DNA from 3 places in the Nonomuraea coxensis DSM 45129 genome. Region 2 is predicted to be linked to each of the others. Evidence: riboswitches for the same ligand, from Rfam matches in the RefSeq annotation. Region 2 holds a riboswitch; each other region holds the start of a gene.
What was found. Region 2 has a riboswitch for cyclic di-AMP ahead of Nocox_RS25135 (CHAP domain-containing protein). Riboswitches for the same ligand answer to the same signal wherever they lie in the genome.
Positions count from the first base shown of each region.

Region 1: it holds a riboswitch for cyclic di-AMP, as region 2 does, so the genes downstream of both, Nocox_RS22930 (CHAP domain-containing protein) here and Nocox_RS25135 (CHAP domain-containing protein) in region 2, are expected to answer to the same signal.
Region 3: it holds a riboswitch for cyclic di-AMP, as region 2 does, so the genes downstream of both, Nocox_RS20440 (CHAP domain-containing protein) here and Nocox_RS25135 (CHAP domain-containing protein) in region 2, are expected to answer to the same signal.

Region 1 is NZ_CP068985.1:4,874,099-4,877,359, reverse strand. It holds gene Nocox_RS22945 (helix-turn-helix transcriptional regulator) at 1-458, shown strand, start outside; gene Nocox_RS22940 (FBP domain-containing protein) at 576-779, opposite strand; gene Nocox_RS22935 (TetR-like C-terminal domain-containing protein) at 720-1,214, shown strand; gene Nocox_RS22930 (CHAP domain-containing protein) at 1,234-1,914, opposite strand; cyclic di-AMP (ydaO/yuaA leader) riboswitch at 1,929-2,070, opposite strand; gene Nocox_RS22925 (hypothetical protein) at 2,409-2,762, shown strand; gene Nocox_RS22920 (GNAT family N-acetyltransferase) at 2,896-3,261, opposite strand, start outside.
Region 2 is NZ_CP068985.1:5,321,305-5,324,565, reverse strand. It holds gene Nocox_RS25145 (class II aldolase/adducin family protein) at 1-427, opposite strand, end outside; gene Nocox_RS25140 (PadR family transcriptional regulator) at 536-1,120, shown strand; gene Nocox_RS25135 (CHAP domain-containing protein) at 1,216-1,905, opposite strand; cyclic di-AMP (ydaO/yuaA leader) riboswitch at 1,918-2,053, opposite strand; gene Nocox_RS25130 (Gfo/Idh/MocA family protein) at 2,175-3,128, opposite strand; gene Nocox_RS25125 (aldo/keto reductase) at 3,149-3,261, opposite strand, start outside.
Region 3 is NZ_CP068985.1:4,392,886-4,396,146, reverse strand. It holds gene Nocox_RS20445 (MFS transporter) at 1-1,070, shown strand, start outside; gene Nocox_RS20440 (CHAP domain-containing protein) at 1,148-1,792, opposite strand; cyclic di-AMP (ydaO/yuaA leader) riboswitch at 1,805-1,951, opposite strand; gene Nocox_RS20435 (hypothetical protein) at 2,170-3,261, opposite strand, start outside.

The DNA.
Region 1 (3,261 bases), 450 kb from region 2:
GGGCGGAGCCCTACCGGCACGTGCACCACAACCTGCGCTGGTACCTGCTCGCGTGGGACACCGCCAAGGACGACTGGCGGGTCTTCCGCCTCGACCGCGTCACCGGCCTGCGCGTCTCCACCAGCACGTACGAGCCCCGCCCCCTGCCCGCCGGCACCGCGCTCGACTACCTGCGCCAGGGCCTCGGCAAGGACCGCGAGCGCGTCGTCCTCACCGTCGAGGCGCCCCTGGCCGACGTCGCCGACGCGTTCGCCTACCAGGACGCCGACCTGGAGGCACTGGGGGAGCGGCGGACCAGGGCCGTGCTGGCGCTCGACACCTGGCAGTGGCTGCTGCTCAGCCTCGCGTTCCTGGACGCCCCCTTCACCGTCGAGGAGCCGGCCCGTTTCCGCGCCGCGCTCCGGTCCTTCGGCGCGCGGCTGACCGGCGGGGGCGGCCCCCCGCAGCCGGGCGCGTAGAACGACAAATCGGCCACGGCGTTCCGCGAGCGGTTCAAGGCCGTGGCCGGCGTCACGCCGCAGTCCTACCGCGCCTCGTTCCGGACGCCTTCCGGACGGGCGCGCGCTGACCGGGGGTCACGCGGCCACCTTGTCCAGGAAGGCGTCCAGGTTTCGCCGGGTGCGGGCGAGCTTGTCGTCCAGGGTGAGGGACTCGTCCACGACGCCGCCGCCCGCGGCCTCCTTCCGGCCGCGCAGGTAGAGGGAGCAGGCGAGGTCGGCGTGACGGTCTCGGCGCTCGCCCGCCGCTTCGGGGTCAAGCCCGCCGCGCTGTACTCCCACGTCAGGGACGTCCAGGAGCTGCGCGTACGGGTGGCCGTCCTGGGGCTGGCCGAGCTCGCCGAGCGGGCCGCCGCCGCCCTCGCCGGCCGCGCCGGCAAGGACGCCCTGGTGGCCTTCGCCGACGCCTACCGCGGCTACGCCAAGGAACACCCCGGCAGGTACGCCGCCGCGCAGATCCAACTCGACGACGAGACCGCCCACGCCAGCGCCGCCCGCAGGCACGCCGAGATGACCCGGGCCATCCTGCGCGGCTACGACCTGCCCGAGCCCGCCCAGACCGACGCCGTGCGCATGCTGCACAGCACCTTCCACGGCTTCGTCAGCCTGGAGACGCAGGGCGGCTTCAGCCGCACCGCGCGCGAGGCGGACGTGTCCTGGGCGAGAACCCTCGACGCCCTCGACTCCGTGCTGCGCAACTGGCCGCCCGAGGAGTGAGCCCGAGGATCGAGGAGGGTCAGGCGGCGTAGTTCGGGTAGCCGTAGCCGGCGACCTGCGAGGTCGGGCGGACCCGCTCCTCGACCTTGCCATTGCCCGTGTTGCCCTCGATCGTGGAGATCGTGCCGTCGCCGTTGTCCTTGACGACGAAACCGACGTGGTCGATGGCGCTCAGGCTCTTGCTGCCGCTCCAGGAGAAGAACACGACGGCGCCGGGCCTGGCCTCGCTGCCCCAGCGGTCGTTGGCGGCGAACCACTTGGCGTGGGCGACGGTGTAGGCGTCCCAGCCGACCTGCGAGCGGGCGCCGCTCTCCTCGCCGACCCAGGAGACGAACATCGAGCACCAGGGGGCGTTCAGGTAGGCGTTCCTGTTGCCGCCGTCGCGCACGACGGTCTCGCCGGCGCGGGCCGAGTCGGCGTACCAGCGCTGGAACTTGGTGCCGCCGCCGGCGGTGTTCTCGGACGTGCCCACCTGGGCGCGGGCGAGGTCAAGGACCTGCTGGGCGGTGACGTTCACGCGCGCGTCGCGGTTGCTGACGCCCTGCTGGGCGGCGGCGGCGGCCGCGGGCCGCGCGGGAGCACTGTCGGCGGCCGCGGTCACGGCGGCGGTGGCGCCCAGGGCGGAGACGGCGAGGGCGCCGCTCAGCGCCAGCTTGGCGGCGTTCAGCTTCGGGGCACGGATGAAACGGCTGATGGCCATGAAGGGACTGCTCCTTTGCGCTTCCATGCCGCTTACCGGGTTAGCTGACGGGTTCGGGCGTGCGGAAGCTGCCCTACGGCACGCGGACGTGCCGATTCACCCCGGTGGAGAACGGGTCCCCGGTTCCGCCAGTGGCGGATTCAGCGGCCACGGGCATCGGACGCCCGCGGTGGGAGTGGGATCGAACGCGGCGCCCGCGATGCGGACGCAGGTGAGCGCGGCCCTCTGGTCACTCGCTCCAAGGCTGAGGTCTGGGCCTGCCCACGGAACTGTACAACACCCCTCTGACCTGCGTAATTCCCCGGTCACGAAATCCTCATGACGGGCGGCGAAGGTAACGTGCCGGTGTGCTCTCAGCCGCGTTCCGGTCCGAGCGCGGCGGCCACGGCCCGCCCGCATCGTGCCGATGGCGAGATGGGCCAGAGCCGGCGCATCAGCGTGACCTGCTCCTCGATCCGCCTGCCGAGCGCCTTGGGCAGGTGAGAACATCGTTCATGACCAAGCCCCTCACCCAGATGAGCGAGCGCGAGTACTTCGCCACCATCAGACGCCGCCTAGGGATGTTCGTCATCGGCGGTCGACTGGCAGGCCTGGAGGCATTCCTTGAAGGCTATGACCAGCACGCCAAGCGCCACGGCGGCCCTGGCCTGCGGGGGTGGACGGAATGGCTCATCGCCCGTCGCGGCGAGACCTGCAGTCACCACTGGTCAGGACAGGTACGCCACATCGCTCTCGCCACCTGGGACCACTGGGAGCTCTCCGCCGATCAGGAAGAACTCGTCATCGACACCCTGTTCACCCTCCTCGACGAGTACCTCGCCGAACGCGAAGCGGCTTCCACTCCCTGATCGCAATCCCAGCCGGGGGCAGGCCACATGTCAGGTGATCGGAGATTCCACCAGCTGCGACAGCGACTGGTTGGAGGCCGAGTGCACTGATCAGCGGTAGCCCGCCGATCGCGAACCGCAGGCGGCGTCGGGCTCAATCGCCTGATCGACCGCCGAGATCCGCGGACAGTGCCGCGTAGATGTACTCGCTGCCCCAGCGATCCCCGTCGAGGTCGTTCTCGACCAGGTGCGCCTCCCGGCGCATCCCGAGGCGTTCGCAGACCCGCACGGACCCGGTGTTCTCCACATCCAGCCGTGCGTAGAGCCGGTGCACGCCCAGCTTGTCGAAGGCGAGCCTGGCCAGCGCCGCGGCTGCCTCGGTCGCGTAGCCGTGCCCCTGGTGACGTGGGTCGAGAGTCCAGCCGATCTCGGCCTGGGCGGCGCGGGCATCGGCCAGTTTGAGACTCACTTCGCCAAGGAGGCCGGGCTCACCGGGCCGGCAGACGGCAAGCGCGAACTT
Region 2 (3,261 bases):
CGCCGAGCCGGTCGGCGAGCGCCCGGCCGCGGGCCCGGTCGCGGACGAGCACGGCGTCGTCGAGCACGGGCACCTCGGGCCCGAGGAAGGCTCCCTGCCCGTGCAGCGGCCGGATGGGCACCCCGGCGGCGGCGAGGGCGGTGGCGGTGGGCGGCTGCGCCCGGCAGACGGCCAGGACGCCGGGGCGGGCGCGGGCGATCTCGACGTGGATCCACGCCTCGCGCGGCGCCCCCGCGGGCAGGTCGGCGGCGTCGAGGGGGATCTCGGCGTACGGGGACGCGGCGGTGAGGGTGCCGAGGGGGACCGGCGGCGTCATCAGCAGCCGGTCGCCGCCGGTCCGGGCGGAGACGTGCCCGAACGCGGTCACCAGCCCCGCCGCCGCCAGCGCCCGCCCGGCCCTGGACAGCTCGTCCGGTAAGTGCTCCATCGGTCGCCCACCCTGCTCGCGAGATCGTTCCGAAGACAGGGAGGACAATACATGTATCTCCATACCTGTTCTAGAGGAACGGATCAGGCTCTCCCTATGCTGGAGGGCATGTCGCTTCAGCACGCGCTGCTCGGCGTCCTGGAGGCGCGCCCCATGAACGGGTACGAGCTGACCCGCTTCTTCGAGGCCGCCCCGCGCTGGGTGTGGTCGGCGCCGCAGAGCCAGATCTATCCCACGCTGCGCCAGATGGAGCAGGCCGGGCTCATCGAGGGCCAGAAGGAGATCCGGGGCACCAGGCTGAGGCGGACCGTCTACTCCATCACCGAGCGCGGCCTGGCGGAGCTGCGCGCCTGGCTCGGCACCGCCCACACCCCGCCGCCGGCGCGGGACGCGTTCTTCCTCCAGGCGCTGTTCTTCGACATGATCGAGCCGGACCGGGCGGCGTCGGTGCTCAAGGCGTTCATCGCCGAGCAGGAGCAGCTCGCCGCCGAGTGGCGGGCGCACAGGGAGGCGCTGCTGGCCAAGGACACGCCCCTGCTCAAGGAGCGGCTGAAGAACCGCCCCGCGGGCGAGCACGACCGCATCGCCGCGCTGAAGGCGCACGTCTTCGCGGGCCAGATCGCCGTCGCGACGGCCCGCGCCGCGTGGGCCCGCGAGAGCCTGCGGCTGCTGGAGGAGCCCACGCCGCCCTGACGGGCGGGGCCGCCGACGCCGACGAGCGCGCGTCCCCGGGCGAAAGGGACACGCGCTCGTACGTGCGGAAGGTCAGGGGGCGTGCGGGAGGGAGGTCAGGAGGCGTACTCGGGGTAGCCGTAGCCGACGACCTGCGACTTCGGCCGGACGCGCTCCTCCACCTTGCCGTTGCCGGTGTTGCCCTCGATGGTGGAGATGGTGCCGTTCTGGTTGTCCTTCACGACGAACCCGACGTGGTCGATGGCGTCGAGGCTCTTGCTGCCGTCCCAGGCGAAGAAGACCACCGCGCCGGGCTTGGCGAGGGTGCCGAAGCGGTCGTTGGCCTTGAACCACTTGGCGTGGGTGACGGTGTAGGCGTCCCAGCCGACCTGGGGGCGGGCGCCCGTCTTCTCGCCGACCCAGGAGACGAACATCGCGCACCAGGGGGCGTTGAGGTAGCCGGCGGGGGTGCCGCCGTCGCGGGCGATGGTCTCGGCGGCCCGCTGCGAGGCGGCGTACCACTGCTGGTACGGGGTGCCGCCGCCGGCGGAGTTCTCGCTGGTGCCCACCTGGGAGCGGGCCACGGCCAGCACCTGGTCGGCGGTGACCTGGATCCTGCTCTCCTGGGCGCGGGCGCGGGGGGCGGAGCGTTCCGCGGGGTTGTTGAGGGTGCTGCCGCCGTGCTGCCCGGTGACCGGAGGGGTGTCGGCGTACGCGGCCTGCGAGCCGAACGTGGCGGCGGCCACGGTCGCGCCGATGACGGCGAGGCTCAGCTTTTGGGCAGCGGTGAAGCGGTGCTTGGCCATCGAGGGGGTTACTCCTTGCTTCCATGCCGCTTACCGGGTTAGCTGACGGGTTCGGACGTGGAAGCTGTCCTACGGCACGTGGTGCCGATTCACCCCGAAGGACGTGGGTCCCCGGTTCCGCGCGTGGCGGATTCAGCGGTCACAGGACGATCCTGTGATGTGATCTCACTTGCGATGGTCAGACATAATCCGACAAAACGGACTTATGCCCTGAGGTGCACCATAAGGTAATACACACGGCAAGAGATTACAACTCCATAAAAGCCAGGTCAGGAGAGCTGTTGCCGGGCGTCGGCGAGGAGCACCATCATGGCAAGGGACTCGTCAAGCGGCATGATCGCCGATTCGGTCCGCCCCTCGGCCACGGCGGCCCGCACCTCGCGCACCTCGCCCGCGTAGCCGTTGTCGGCCGGATCGAGCACGTGCTCCTCGGGCTCCATGCCGGGCGCGGACAGCACGATCCGCTGCGGCGCCCAGAACGCCGCCGGGATCTCCGCCCGCATGCCGGTGCCCACGACGTGGGCGGAGTTGGGGTAGTGCGCGAGCAACGAGGTCGCCACCACGGCGTGCCGCCCCCCGGCGTACGTCAGCAGCCCGGCCGCCTCCGCGTCCACGCCGCTGGGCGCGAGGGAGCCCGTGACCCGCAGGCTCTCCGGCATCCCGAGCAGCAGCTGCGCCAGCCCGAACGGGTAGATGCCGAGGTCGAGCAGCGCGCCGCCGCCCAGTTCCGGCGCCCACAGCCGGTGCGCGGCGTCATAGGGGTGCGCGAAGCCGAAGGACGCCTGCACCGAGCGGATCTCCCCGAAGCGCTCGTCGGAGGCGATCAGGCGGATCAGCGGGTTGAACCGCATCCACATGGCCTCCATGAGGAAGACGCCCGCCTCACGCGCCAGGCGCACCATCGTCTCGGCGTCGGCCACGCTCGCCGCGAGCGGCTTCTCGCACAGCACGGCCTTGCCGTTCGCGATGGCGGCCGCCGCCACCGGGAGGTGCTGGGCGTGCGGCGTGGCGACGTAGACCGCGTCCACGGCCGGGTCGGCGCACAGGTGCTCGTAGGAGCCGTACGCCGACTCCGCGCCCAGCGTCGCGGCCAGCGCCCGCGCCCGCCCGAGGTCGCGGGAGCCGACGGCGGCCACCCGCATGCCCGGCTCGGCCGCGATGGCCGCCCCCACGGTCTGAGCGATGCCGCCGGTCGCCGCTATGCCCCACGCAAAATCTCGCACAAGGCGAGATCGTAGAGGGTTCAGGCGCCGTTGAACGTGTCGGGGTCCGGCCCGAGGCGCTTGCCCTGGTTGAGCGCCCCGATGGCGGCCATGTCCTCGGCGTCCAGGATGAAGCCGAACACGTCGATGTTCT
Region 3 (3,261 bases), 930 kb from region 2:
CGCTCACCCTGCTGATGATGCTGTTCGGCCACGCCCCCAAGGAGCTGACCAAGGCCCTCGCCCTGTACGGTGCCGCCGCCCCCGCCGGCGGCACCGCCGGCGTCTTCCTCGGCGGCCTCATCACCGAATACCTGAGCTGGCCGTGGGTGTTCTACATCAACATCCCCATCGCCGTCGTCGCGCTCCTGGCCACCGGCCCGCTGATGCCCGCCGCCCCCGCCCGGCGCGGCTCCATCGACGTGCTCGGCACGCTGACCGTCACCCTCGGCCTCGGCACCGCCGTCTACGGCGTCGTCCGCGCCCCCGAGATCGGCTGGGGCTCGGCCGGCACCTGGATCACGCTCGCCGCCGCCGTGGTGCTGCTCGCCGCGTTCGTCGCCATCCAGGCCCGCCGCCGCGAACCGCTGATGCGCCTGTCCATCTTCCGCACCCCCGGCCTGTCGGCCGCCAACCTCACCCAGTTCCTGCTCGGCGGCGCGTGGATCCCGATGTGGTTCTTCCTCAACCTCTACCTGCAGCAGGTCCTCGGCTACGGCGCCTTCCCCAGCGGCGCCGCGCTGCTCCCGATGACCGTGCTCATCATGATCGGCATGATCGTCCTGGCGCCCCGCGCCATCGGGCGCTTCGGCCCCAAGGCCACCACCGTCAGCGGCCTGCTCCTGCTCGCCGCCGGCATGGCCTGGCTGTCGCTGATCAGCCCGGACGGCGGCTTCGCCACCGACGTCCTGCCCGCCGGCCTCGTCGCCGCCCTCGGCATGTCGCTGGCCTTCATCCCCTCCCTCGGCACCGCCATCTCCTCGGCCCGCCCCGAGGAAGGCGGCCTGGCCTCCGGCATCGTCAACACCAGCTACCAGGTCGGCTCCGCGCTCGGCCTGGCCGCCATGACCGCCGTCGCCGCCGCCAACGGCGCCGGCCGGCTCGGCGACCTGCCGGCCCTCACCGACGGCTTCTCCGCCGCCTTCGTGGGAGCCGCCGCCATCGCCCTGGCCGGCGCTCTGATCGCCGCCGCGACCCTGCGCACCCGCGCCGCCGCGCCGGCCGGCGACGAGGCCACCGTCTCCCGTACGTGAGCCGGCGCCCGTCACCGATCACGGACGCGCCCCCGCTCCCGGATCCCATCCGAGGTGGGGGCGCGTTCCCAGCTCCGTCAGGCGCGGTAGTCGGGGTAGCCGTAGCCCACGACCTGCGACTTGGGCCGGATCCGCTGCTCGACCTTGCCGTTGCCGGTGTTGCCCTCGATCGCGGTGATCGTGCCGTCGCCGTTGTCCTGCTTCACCAGGCCCACGTGGTCGATGCCCGAGGTGCTCCCGCCGTTCCAGTCGTAGAAGACGACGGCGCCGGGCTTGGCCAGCGTGCCCCAGCGCTTGTTGTCCTGGAACCACTTGGCGTAGGTGACGGTGTAGGCGTCCCAGCCGACGGTGGGCCGGGCGCCGGCCTTCTCGCCGACCCAGGAGACGAACATGGCGCACCACGGGGCGTTCGCGTACGCCTGCACGCTGCCGCCGTCACGAGCGATGGTCTCCTTGGCCCGCTGCGAAGACATGTACCAGCTGTGGAACGGCGTACCGCCACCGGCCGCGTTCTCCGTCACGCCGAGCTGCGACTCGGCGATCCGCAGCACCGTCTGCGCGCTCGCCTGGGTCGCGGGCTTCCGGGCCTGCTCCTGGGAGTCACGGTCGGCGGCGAAGGCCGGGCCGGCGGCGAGAACGGCACCGGCGGCCACGCTCATCCCGACGGCGAGCCTGGAGAGGTTCGCGGGCATGAGGGTACGAACGAAGGTGTGCTTGGGCATTACGGGGATTGCTCCTTGCTTCCCTGCCGCCTACCGGGTTAGCTGACGGGTTCGGGCGTGGAAGTGCCCTACGGCGCGCCCGCGTGGAGCACGCCGATTCACCCCGGAAACACATGGGTCCCCGGCTCCGCGAGATCGCGGACTCGGCGGCCGCGTCCCACCTCGACACATGCGGTTCATGCTGGTGAGACACGGTCTCGGCAATGTGGAGACGTCACGCGACATGCTTGCGCCTGCCTGGCGTACGCCTTAAGTCCTCGAAGGTAAGCGAACCTCACAGAGAGATGCAAGCGCGGGTCTGCCCTCCGCAACGCGATCCCCTGCACAGGCGGGGATCGGCGAGCGATTTCTTTACCCACGCGCCCGCCGCTCGGCTCTCAGAGGAGCCGGCCGGAGCGGCGCAGCCGGCGTTCGCGCAGGGCGAGAGCGGGCGGCACGCAGAGCTGCACGCCGATGTAGACGGCCACGGCGAGCGCTTCCCAGAAGCCGGCCGAGGTGACCGAGCCGCTCGCGAGCCGCTCCAGCCCCCATCGCCCCAGGGAGACGACCAGCGGCAGCACGACGGTGGCGAACATCCAGCCCATGACGGCGATCCCGGCCACGTACGGGATCACGAACCAGCGGGCCACGCTCCGGTCGCGCTCCGACATCTGCGCCAGCTCGTCCGCCTCGGGCGGGCTGAGCCGGAACAGCCGGGACTTGGCCGTCAGCCACGTCGCCCGGTAGAGGTTGTGGCAGCGCAGCGCGTTGGCCAGCAGCGCGTACGCGTCGCTGCGCAGCGGCAGCGCGGCCCACTGCCAGACCAGGTTGACGACCAGGAGGAGCGAGACGGCGGCGAGGAAGTCGCCGGCGACGCCGCCCACGCCGAGCAGCCGCGCGCCCAGCGACGCCGCCAGCAGCACGACGTCGACGGCCATCCCGGCGAGGTACACGCCGTGGCGGCGATGGCGCGGCACCGTCACGATCTGGGTGAGGTCGGTCTCGTAGACCACGTACAGGCCGCGATGGCTCACCCGGAAGACGGCCGGCACGCCGATCGCGCGGCCGGCCAGCCAGTGCCAGGCCTCGTGCACGGCGCCGCACGCCATGGCGAGCAGCAGCCAGGTGAACGCCGAGAGCCCGGGGCTGGGCAGGAACCAGGCGTCCTGCCAGGACGGGCGCAGCTCGGGCCGAAACAGCAGGAGCCCGGCGGAGAGCACCGCGGCGGCCCCGTAGCAGGACCAGGCGACGGGCCCGAACAGCCGGGCCGCGGCCCCCGGGCTCACTCCCTCGATCCACTTGACCCGGCCGCGCGGGTCGGGCTGCTCCCCCGGCGGGTCGAGGAGCCCGGCGGCGGTGAGCCCGTCGAGGAAGTCCGCTCCGTCCACCGGCTCCCCGGCGACGTCACCGGCCCGCGCCGTGGCCTGGTCGAGCGAGCCGGTCTCCTGGAGCGTGGTGACGAAGACGGCGCCCGGCTCCGGCACCGCGAC